Martelella mediterranea DSM 17316: one gene and its partners. The protein of the gene in region 2 interacts with the protein of the main gene of each other region in a pairwise test. Links are inferred from orthologs where the notes say so. Each region holds a gene or a part of one and is shown on either strand. Other genes may lie near its edges.

Region 1 (2,901 bases), 1.2 Mb from region 2 along the record:
GTGTCAAGCACGAGGATGACTCCGAGTTTAGGGACAGGTTTGTCAATAAACTGAAGGGCGCCGTGAGGGCGCCCTTTGTCCGCTGCAGATGTCTGCGTCAGATTTCCGGGTTGTGGGGCTGGAACAGCTTGCCCTTTTCGGCGATCAGCGTGAAGCCGAGCGCGACCGCCGCGAAGACGAAGAAGCCGGCGATCATCGGCGTGGTCGTGCCGTTATAGGCGTAGCCTATCGCCGCGCCGAGCAGCGCCGAAAACGCGGTGCTAGCGAAGCCGAGGATCGACGAGGCGGCGCCGGCCACATGGCCGAGCGGCTCCATGGCCAGCGCGTTGAAGTTGGGGCCGATCCAGCCGAACTGGAACCATGCCAGCATGAACAGGGCATAGAACAGCCAAAACGGCATCGCACCGGCATATATCAGGTCGATCACCAGCCAGAGGCCGTTGGTCACCGTGAAGCCGATCATCGCGCCATGAGACAGCCTGCGCATGCCGATCTTGCCCACGATGCGGGAGTTGATCAGCGACGAGGCCGCCATCACGATGCCGATGCCGGCAAAGGCAACAGGAAACAGCGTGCCGAGACCGTAGATTTCGACATAGACCTGCTGCGCCGAATTCACGAAGCCGAAAATGCAGGCCATGATGAAGGTCGTGCCGAGCGTATAGAACAGGGCGACGCGGTTGGTCAGCACGGTCTTGGCGCTGTGGACGACCGCTTTGGGCGTCAGCTCGACGACGTCTTCGGGGTGCTGGGTTTCCGGCAGGCGGAAGGTAATCCACATAAAATTGCCGAATGCGGCAAGCGCCAGGAACACGAACACCAGATGCCAGTCGCCGAACAGCATGATCGTCTGGCCGATCGAGGGCGCGAGGATCGGGATGAGCATGAACACCATCATGATCAGCGACATGATCTCGGCCATGGCCCGCCCGCCATGAAGGTCGCGCACCACCGCCACGGAAATGACGCGGGTGGCAGCGGCTCCTAGGCCCTGACAGAACCGGACCAGCAGCATCAGGGTAAAGCTCGGCACGAAGGCGCAGAGCACCGCGCCGATGAAATAGATCACCAGGCCGACGAGCAGCGGCTTCTTGCGGCCGAAGCGGTCGGCAATCGGGCCATAGGCAAGCTGGGCGATGCCGAAACCGAGCACATAGGAGGTGATGATGAACTGATGCTCATTGTCGGAGGTGACGCCCAGGCTGGCGCCTATCTCTTTCAATCCGGGGAGCATGATGTCGATGGCAAGCGCGTTGAGCGCCATCAGTCCCGCCATCATGGCGACGAGTTCCCACTTGCCGGGCGCCTTGCGGGCAATCGCCGTCGATGTCTGTAATGTTTCTGTCACAACAACTAATCCTGAAAGCAAAAGAAGGCGCCGCTGCCGCGGCGCCCGGTCAATTCCGTGAGCTCATACAGGGGCGGGCGCGGCAAAAAAAAACGCGCCCGAAAACCGCCCCAAAAACTGCAATGTCTACCGGGATCGCCTCAGGCGGCGCGAACGGCCACGCCCTTGGAGGTAAGATGTTCCTGAAGCTCGCCGGCCTGGAACATTTCCCGGATGATATCGCAGCCGCCGAGGAACTCGCCCTTGACGTAAAGCTGCGGGATCGTCGGCCAGTTGGAAAAATCCTTGATGCCCTGGCGCAGATCGCCGTCGGCCAGCACGTTGACGCCCTTGTAGTCGACGCCGAGATAATCGAGAATCTGGACGACCTGTCCGGAGAAGCCACACTGCGGGAACTGCGGGGTTCCCTTCATGAAGAGCACCACATCGTTGCTGTCGACTTCATTCTTGATGGCAGTCTGAATGTCACTCATGTGCAATCCTTTCACATACGGGTTCAAGGTCCGTAGCGTTTATTTGCTTTCAGCATATAATCGATCGATTGACTTTCGCCAACCCCGCCACGCGAGGAATTGAGCGAAAGCCGAATGGTTGCCGCGTCACTATTGCGGCGCGGAGGTCTGCAGCGCCAGCGCGTGCAGCACGCCGCCCATATTGCCCTTCAGGGCGTCGTAGACCATCTGGTGCTGCTGCACCCTTGTCTTGCCCCGAAAGCTTTCCGATACGACTTCGGCCGCGAAATGGTCGCCGTCGCCGGCCAGGTCCCTGATCGTGACGCTGGCGTCGGGAAGGGCGGCCTTGATCATGTCTTCGATTTCGCCCGCGCTCATCGCCATTTTGAATGCTCCTCGATGGATGTCGTTCTCATGCCGGCTGCCGATCTTGTGCCGACTGCCGATCTTATGCCGACTGGTTGTCGCCGCCCGCGGCGGCCATGAAGCGAGGGAACCACATTTCGTGGGCGGTGCGCAACTCCTCGACGGGCAAGGTAACAAGATCGTCGATCACGAGCGCTTCGCCCTTGACGGTTCCGAGCCTGCGGAACGCGATGGCGCTGCCTTCCGCCGAGGCGCAGACGAAATTGCCGTATTGCGCCGGCACGGTGATGACGTAGCGCGCCTGATCCTCGCCAAAGAGCAGGGCATGGGCGGAACCACGCGCCTGGGCGATGCTGATCTCCATGCCCTTTCCGGCGTCCATGCACATTTCCGCAAGCGCCACCGCGAGGCCGCCCGCCGAAATATCGTGGCAGGCGGTGACCTGACCGTTATTGATCGCCGATCGCACGAAATCGCCGGTGCGGCGCTCGAGATGGAGGTCGACCGCCGGCGCGGGGCCGTCCACGAGGCCGAGCACGTCGCGCATATAGGCCGACGCGCCGAGATGCTCGCCGTCATTGCCGATCAGAATCACGTGGTCGCCCTCGGAAAACGAGCCGATCCGCGCCATCTTGCGCCAGTCGGCAAGGAGGCCCACGCCACCGATGGTCGGCGTCGGCAGGATCGCCTCGCCATTGGTCTCGTTGTAGAGCGAGACATTGCCCGAGACGATCG
Region 2 (3,035 bases):
GGCTATGACGACAACCGCTTCTACCCGGTCTCGGGCGCCACCCGCAACATGCTGCGCGAGCGGTTCGGCTTCAAGGGCAAGACCGTGCTGGCGCTTGGTAGGCTTGCCACCAACAAGGGCTATGATCTGCTGATCCAGGCGTTCTCGGTGATGGCCGAACGGGTTCCGGACGCCGAGCTACAGCTTGCCGTCGGTGGCGCGGACATGGACGAGCTGGAAACGAAAATCCTCAACGAACTCAAGGCGCTGGTGAAGGAACTTGATCTCGAGGACAAGGTTCATTTCTCCGGCTATGTCTCCGACGAGGACCTGCCGGATATCTATCGCGCGGCCGACATGTTCGTGCTGTCCAGCCGTTACGAGCCCTTCGGCATGACGGCGATCGAGGCGATGGCATCGGGCACGCCGACGGTGGTCACCACCAATGGCGGACTTTACCGCGCGATCAGCTTCGGGCGCCATGCACTGTTTGCCGACACGTTCGACAAATACGATCTGGGCATCATGATGATGAAGCCGTTCAAGCATCAGCGGCTCTATAATCGTCTGGCCCGCATGGGCGCGCACAAGGCCCGCAGCCTGTTCACCTGGACCGGTATCGCCCAGCAATTGATCTCGCTGGTCGAGGGTCGCCCGATGCGGCAGTCGCTGCAGGACAGCGACTGGGCCGAACCCTGGAATGACGGCGACTGAGACGATGGCGATCAGACTTTTCTCCTCCGATCTCGACGGCACGCTTGTCGGCGACAACGGCTCGACGGAACGCTTCCGCCGGGCCTTCGAGGCCGTGCCCGAAGCCGAACGCCCGCTCTTGGTCTATAACAGCGGGCGGCTCGTCGACGATATCCGCGAACTGATCGACATGGTCGGCCTGCCCGAGCCCGATTTCCTGATCGGCGGCGTCGGCACCATGGCGCATGACCACCGCAACGGCCTGCCCATCGGCGGCTTCGATGATTTCATCGGCACCGCCTTCGACGTCGAGACGGTCGAGCGGATCATGTCCAATATTCCCGACGTGATCCGCCAGCCGGAGCGCTACCAGAACGGCTACAAGTCGAGCTGGTATCTGCAAAACGCCAAGAAGGGCCGGTTGCAGGCCATCGAGGATGCGCTGACCGCAAAGGGGCTCGAGGTCAAGCTGATCTACTCGTCGAAGCGCGATCTCGACATCCTGCCGAAGAATGCCGACAAGGGCGCCTGCCTTTCATGGCTTTGCCAGAAACTCGACATCGCCCATGATGACGTCGTGGTTGCCGGCGACACAGGCAATGACAGCGCGATGTTCACCGTGCCCGACGTGCGCGGCATCATCCCGGCCAACGGCCATGACGACCTGAGGGCGCTTGCCAAGGGCAATGACCGTATCTATCAGGCCCGCGGCGAAATCGCCGACGGCGTGATCGAGGGTCTGAGGCATTTCGGGGTCGCGATTTAGCGCGACCCTCACCCCATTACCACCGCGTCGGCTCGTCGGGCGCTGCGGCCTCGATCGCCAAAGCATGAAGGCCATCGGCGAATTCCGGGCCGAGTGCCTCATTGACGGCACGATGTCGTGCGATGCGGCTCATCCCTTTGAACTTGTCGGATACGATCCTGATCCTTAAATGGGTGATCTCGGGCGCGTCCGGATCATTGTAGTGGCTGGAATGTTGCGCGCTCTCGTCTTTCAAAATCAGCCGTTCGGGATTGAACAGGGTATTCAGCCGGTCTTCGATTGCTGCGGCCATTGCCATCGTTTCACTCCTTGTCGCGCGTGGCGCGTCGGACGGAAAGGTCAAAAACCGGCTTTCGCGAACCCCGCGCCGTGGTCAACGCGTTAACAGGGCAGAAAGCCAGTAAGAAATCCCGTTGTCAATTCTTGTTGTGGCGGGCTTGGAAGGTCATAATCACGCGCCATGAATCTAGATTCCAAATATTTCGACCGCCTCCGCACCAAGCGCAAGGGCCCCGCCACGGCAAAACCAGCCGATGCGGAGACCGCTGTGCCCGAGTGCCAGTGGGACGGCTGCCACAAGCCCGGAAAGCACAAGGCCCCCGTCGGCCGCAATGCCGAGGGGCAGTTTTTCCTGTTCTGCTTCGAGCATGTGAAGGCCTACAACAAGGGCTATAATTATTTCGAGGGCCTCTCCGACAGCGAGATCGCGCGCTATCAGAAGGAAGCGCTCACCGGCCATCGCCCCACCTGGACCGTCGGCGTCAACGGCGACACCCGCAAGACGCCGCTCAACGGTTCAAGAAAAGCCGGCAATGCCGCGTCCGCCGCGCGCATGCGCGATCCGTTCGGCTTCGTCCATGACGGCAGGGATGGCCGGCCGCAGCGCCCGAAGCGCGAACGCAAGCTGAAGACGCTGGAGGCCAAGGCCTTCGATACGCTGGGCCTGACCGCCGCGGCGACGTCCGACGACATCAAGAAGCAGTACAAGCTGCTGGTCAAGAAACACCACCCCGACGCCAATGGCGGCGACCGCGGCTCGGAGGAAACTTTTCGCGCCGTGGTGCAGGCATACCAATTGTTAAAGCAGTCCGGCTTCTGCTAGGAACACTTCCATCAAGAGCAGATAAAAGACCGTTGAGCGGCTTTTTTCCCGGAAGCCGCGCTGGAGAAATGATGAGCAAGATCGATCTGGACTATTCGAACCTCCCCGACACCACCGTCTCGGTTCGTGAAACCTTCGGCCTCGATGTCGACCTGAAAGTCCCGGCCTATTCGACCGACGACCCCTATGTGCCCGACCTCGATCCCGACTACCTTTTCGATCGCGACACCACGCTCGCCATTCTCGCGGGCTTTGCCCATAACCGCCGCGTCATGGTCTCCGGCTATCACGGCACCGGTAAATCGACCCATATCGAGCAGGTCGCCGCGCGGCTGAAATGGCCGTGCGTGCGCGTCAACCTCGACAGCCATGTCAGCCGTATCGACCTCGTCGGCAAGGATGCGATCGTGGTCAAGGACGGGCTGCAGGTCACCGAGTTCAAGGACGGCATCCTGCCATGGGCCTATCAGCACAACGTCGCCCTCGTCTTCGACG
Region 3 (3,037 bases), 1.6 Mb from region 2 along the record:
TGTTCTGCGTGAACGGCTCGAACACCGGCGCGAAGGTCTCGGGCGTGACGATGAAGGCCACGAGCAGCGCCAGAAGCGCCAGCCTTGTGAGCATTGCAAGCTTCATGAAGCCGGACCTTCCGCCCGCTGCAACAGTCTTTCGCGGGTGATGCGGCCGATGATGACGCCGTCGCGCGCCACCGGCACGGCATCGCGTCCGGTCCAGAGGATCTGCGCCAGCGCATCCCTGAGGCTCGCGGTATCGGCGATGGGCGGTCCCTCGGCGGGGCCTTCCTCCACCATTTTCGACGCCGCCGTCAGCGACAGCATGCGGAACGCCTTGTCGCCGGTGCCGAGCAGTTCATTGACGAAGTCGGAGGCCGGATGGGCAATGATTTCGGCGGGCGGCGCATATTGCAGCAGCTTGCCCTCATGCATCACGCCGATCCGGTGGCCGAGCAGGATCGCCTCGTCCATGTCGTGGGTGACCAGCACCACGGTGGTCGAGAACTGCCGCTGGATCTTGAGCAGGTCTTCCTGCGCCTTGGCGCGGATAATCGGGTCGAGCGCGCCGAAGGGCTCGTCCATCAGCAACAGCGCCGGTTCCGCGGCAAGCGCGCGGGCCACGCCAATGCGCTGCTTCTGGCCGCCGGAAAGCTCCTGCGGCATGCGGTCGCGATAAAGTTCGGGCTCGAGGTTGAAGAGGGTCAGCAGCTCGTCGACGCGGTCGTCGCGCTTCTTGCGGTCCCAGCCGAGAAGTTTCGGCACGGTGGCGATGTTTTCGGCGACCGTGCGATGCGGAAACAGGCCGTGGCCCTGGATCGCATAGCCGATGCCGCGCCTGAGCTCATAGGCCGGCAGGTCGCGGTTGTCGCGCCCGTCGATGCGGATCGTGCCGGAGGTGGGCTCCACGAGCCGGTTGATCATCCGCATCAGCGTGGTCTTGCCGGAGCCGGAGGTCCCAACGATGGCCGCGAGTTCGCCGCGCTCCACGGTGAGCGAGACATTGTCCACGGCCCGCGCCTTGCCATAGACCTTGGTGATGCCATCGATCTCGATCATGGGCGACGAACCTTTTTCTTCTGGCTGATTTCAACGAGTGCATCGAGAATGATGGCTGCGGCAAAAGCCATGCCGACGACCGGCAGCGCGCCGAGCAGCACGAGGTCGGTCGCGGTCTGGCCGATGCCCTGGAATACGAAGGTGCCGAATCCGCCGCCGCCGATCAGCCCGGCGATCACGGCGAGCCCGATATTCTGCACCAGCACGATGCGGATGCCGGTGAGGATCACCGGGAAGGCGAGCGGCAGCTCGATCTGGAACAGCAATTGCGGGCCGGTCATGCCCATGCCGCGCGCGGCGTCGCGAGCATCGCGCGGCACGCTGTCGAGGCCGGCGACCGTGTTGGAGACCACCGGCAGCAGCGAATAGGCAAACAGCGCCACGATCGCCGGCGCAAAGCCGATCCCGGCGATCCCGATTTCGGCGGCCCCCGGCACGGTGCGGCCGATCCAGGCCAGCGGCGCGATCAGGAGGCCGAACAGCGCGATCGAGGGAATGGTCTGCAATACATTCAGGGCGTTCAGAATGCTGGCGCGCACGGGCGGCGTTCGAAAGCACAATATGCCGATGGGAATGCCGATAACCGTCGCCGCCGCGAGCGATCCGAAGGCGAGCGCCACGTGAATGCGGCCCTCGCGCCAGAAGGCGTCGGCGCGGTTTTCATATTCCTTGATGATCGAAAGTTCGTTCCATGCCCCCGACCAAAGCAACGCCCCGATCGCGGCAATCGCGGCGAGGAGAAAGATGATTCTGGCAAGCGGCGAAAGCTGTTTGCGCACGATCGCATCGGCCATCGCGATCGAAAACGCGAACAGCATGATCCAGAACCCGCCGCCCGGCGAAACGCGGGCATAGGGATTGTCGTCCGGCATCAGGTAGTAGCCGGCGCGTCCGACCATCAGCGCCAGCACCGCAATCGCGGCCACCGCCGCGGCCAGCCGGAGGTTCACCGGGGTTTTTAGCAGGATGACGGCAACCACGGCCATCAGAAAGGCGATCAGCGCGATCGCCTGCGCCAGCGGCATCGCCGCCCAGAGCATGACGCCCTCGGCGGAAACGATGCGGTTTGCCCGCGACAGCGCGAAAGGCTGGGCGAACAGGCCGATAAGCGCGATCGCGGCCACGATGACGCCAAGCTTGTCGAGCCTTCTGGCAGCGCTCGTCTCTGTCTCGGTGATGGCTGACATGTTCTGCCTTTTGGCTGTCGGTCGTGTTACCCCGAAGCGGGCAATCTTGCTCCAAACAATCTCTCCCCTTGAGGGAGAGATGCCCCGACAGGGGCAGAGAGGGGTGAACCCTCTTTGCGAATTCGGAGCTTGCGGCTTATGCCCTGTACCCCTCTCTGTCGCTTTCGCGACATCTCCCCCTCAAGGGGGGAGATTATTGAGGGGCTTTGCGGTTAGGTTGAAACTCCGACCTTACTTCACGAACCCGTTCAGCGTCAGGAACTCCTTGGCGACGGCATCGGCCGGTTCGCCGCCGACCTGGACGCGGCCGTTGAGGTCCTGCAGGGTCTCAAGGTCGAGCGCCTCGAAGACCGGCTTCAGGATTTCGGCGATCTGCGGATATTCCTCAAGACGCGCCTCGCGGATGATCGGGGTCGGCAGGTAGACCGGCTGCACGCCCTTGTCGTCATCCATTACCTTCAGGCCGGACGGCGCGATGCCGCCATCGGTGCCGTAGACCATGGCGGCATTGGCGCCGGAGGTCTGCTTGGCGGCCGCCGCGATGGTTGCCGCCGTGTCGCCGCCCGAAAGGGTGATCAGCTGGTCGGATTCGAGGTGGAAGCCGTAGGCTTTTTCGAAGGCCGGTAGCGCCGACGGCGAGGTCACGAATTCCGAGGAGGCCGCGAGCTTGATGTCGCCGCCGTCGGCGATATATTTGCCGAGTTCGGAGAGATCGGTCAGATTGTTGTCGTCAGCGATTTCCTTGCGGATCGCGATCGCCCAGGTGTTGTTGGCGTTGGCCGGCGTCAGCCAGACGATCTTCTCGGCGT

The links.
Region 1: the proteins of Mame_RS11235 (region 2) and grxD interact in binary tests that used the Escherichia coli proteins (3 or more experiments, as listed by UniProt). The link is inferred for Martelella mediterranea DSM 17316 from one-to-one orthologs.
Region 3: the proteins of Mame_RS11235 (region 2) and Mame_RS03650 interact in binary tests that used the Escherichia coli proteins (3 or more experiments, as listed by UniProt). The link is inferred for Martelella mediterranea DSM 17316 from one-to-one orthologs.

Annotation. Positions count from the first base shown.
Region 1 is NZ_CP020330.1:3,607,944-3,610,844, reverse strand. The notes cover bases 156-2,901. They hold grxD (Grx4 family monothiol glutaredoxin), read right to left. Parts: upstream 1,822-2,901; coding sequence 1,489-1,821; downstream 156-1,488. Other genes in these bases: purL (phosphoribosylformylglycinamidine synthase subunit PurL), read right to left, coding at 2,249-2,901; Mame_RS16750 (BolA/IbaG family iron-sulfur metabolism protein), read right to left, coding at 1,951-2,184; Mame_RS16760 (multidrug effflux MFS transporter), read right to left, coding at 156-1,348. Also shown: more of Mame_RS16760, read right to left, coding at 98-155. UniProt on the Escherichia coli protein: Monothiol glutaredoxin involved in the biogenesis of iron-sulfur clusters.
Region 2 is NZ_CP020330.1:2,400,942-2,403,976, reverse strand. Bases 96-2,975 are described here. They hold Mame_RS11235 (BolA family protein), read right to left. Parts: upstream 1,737-2,975; coding sequence 1,455-1,736; downstream 96-1,454. Other genes in these bases: cobS (cobaltochelatase subunit CobS), read left to right, coding at 2,612-2,975; Mame_RS11230 (J domain-containing protein), read left to right, coding at 1,899-2,540; Mame_RS11240 (HAD-IIB family hydrolase), read left to right, coding at 698-1,438; Mame_RS11245 (glycosyltransferase), read left to right, coding at 96-693. Also shown: more of Mame_RS11245, read left to right, coding at 1-95; more of cobS, read left to right, coding at 2,976-3,035. UniProt on the Escherichia coli protein: Transcriptional regulator that plays an important role in general stress response. Has many effects on cell morphology, cell growth and cell division. Acts by regulating the transcription of many genes, including dacA (PBP-5), dacC (PBP-6), ampC and mreB.
Region 3 is NZ_CP020330.1:803,360-806,396, reverse strand. What follows is about bases 134-3,015. They hold Mame_RS03650 (ABC transporter permease), read right to left. Parts: upstream 2,229-3,015; coding sequence 1,038-2,228; downstream 134-1,037. Other genes in these bases: osmF (glycine betaine ABC transporter substrate-binding protein OsmF), read right to left, coding at 2,460-3,015; Mame_RS03655 (ABC transporter ATP-binding protein), read right to left, coding at 134-1,041. In the rest of the region: Mame_RS03660 (ABC transporter permease), read right to left, coding at 1-94; more of Mame_RS03655, read right to left, coding at 103-133; more of osmF, read right to left, coding at 3,016-3,037.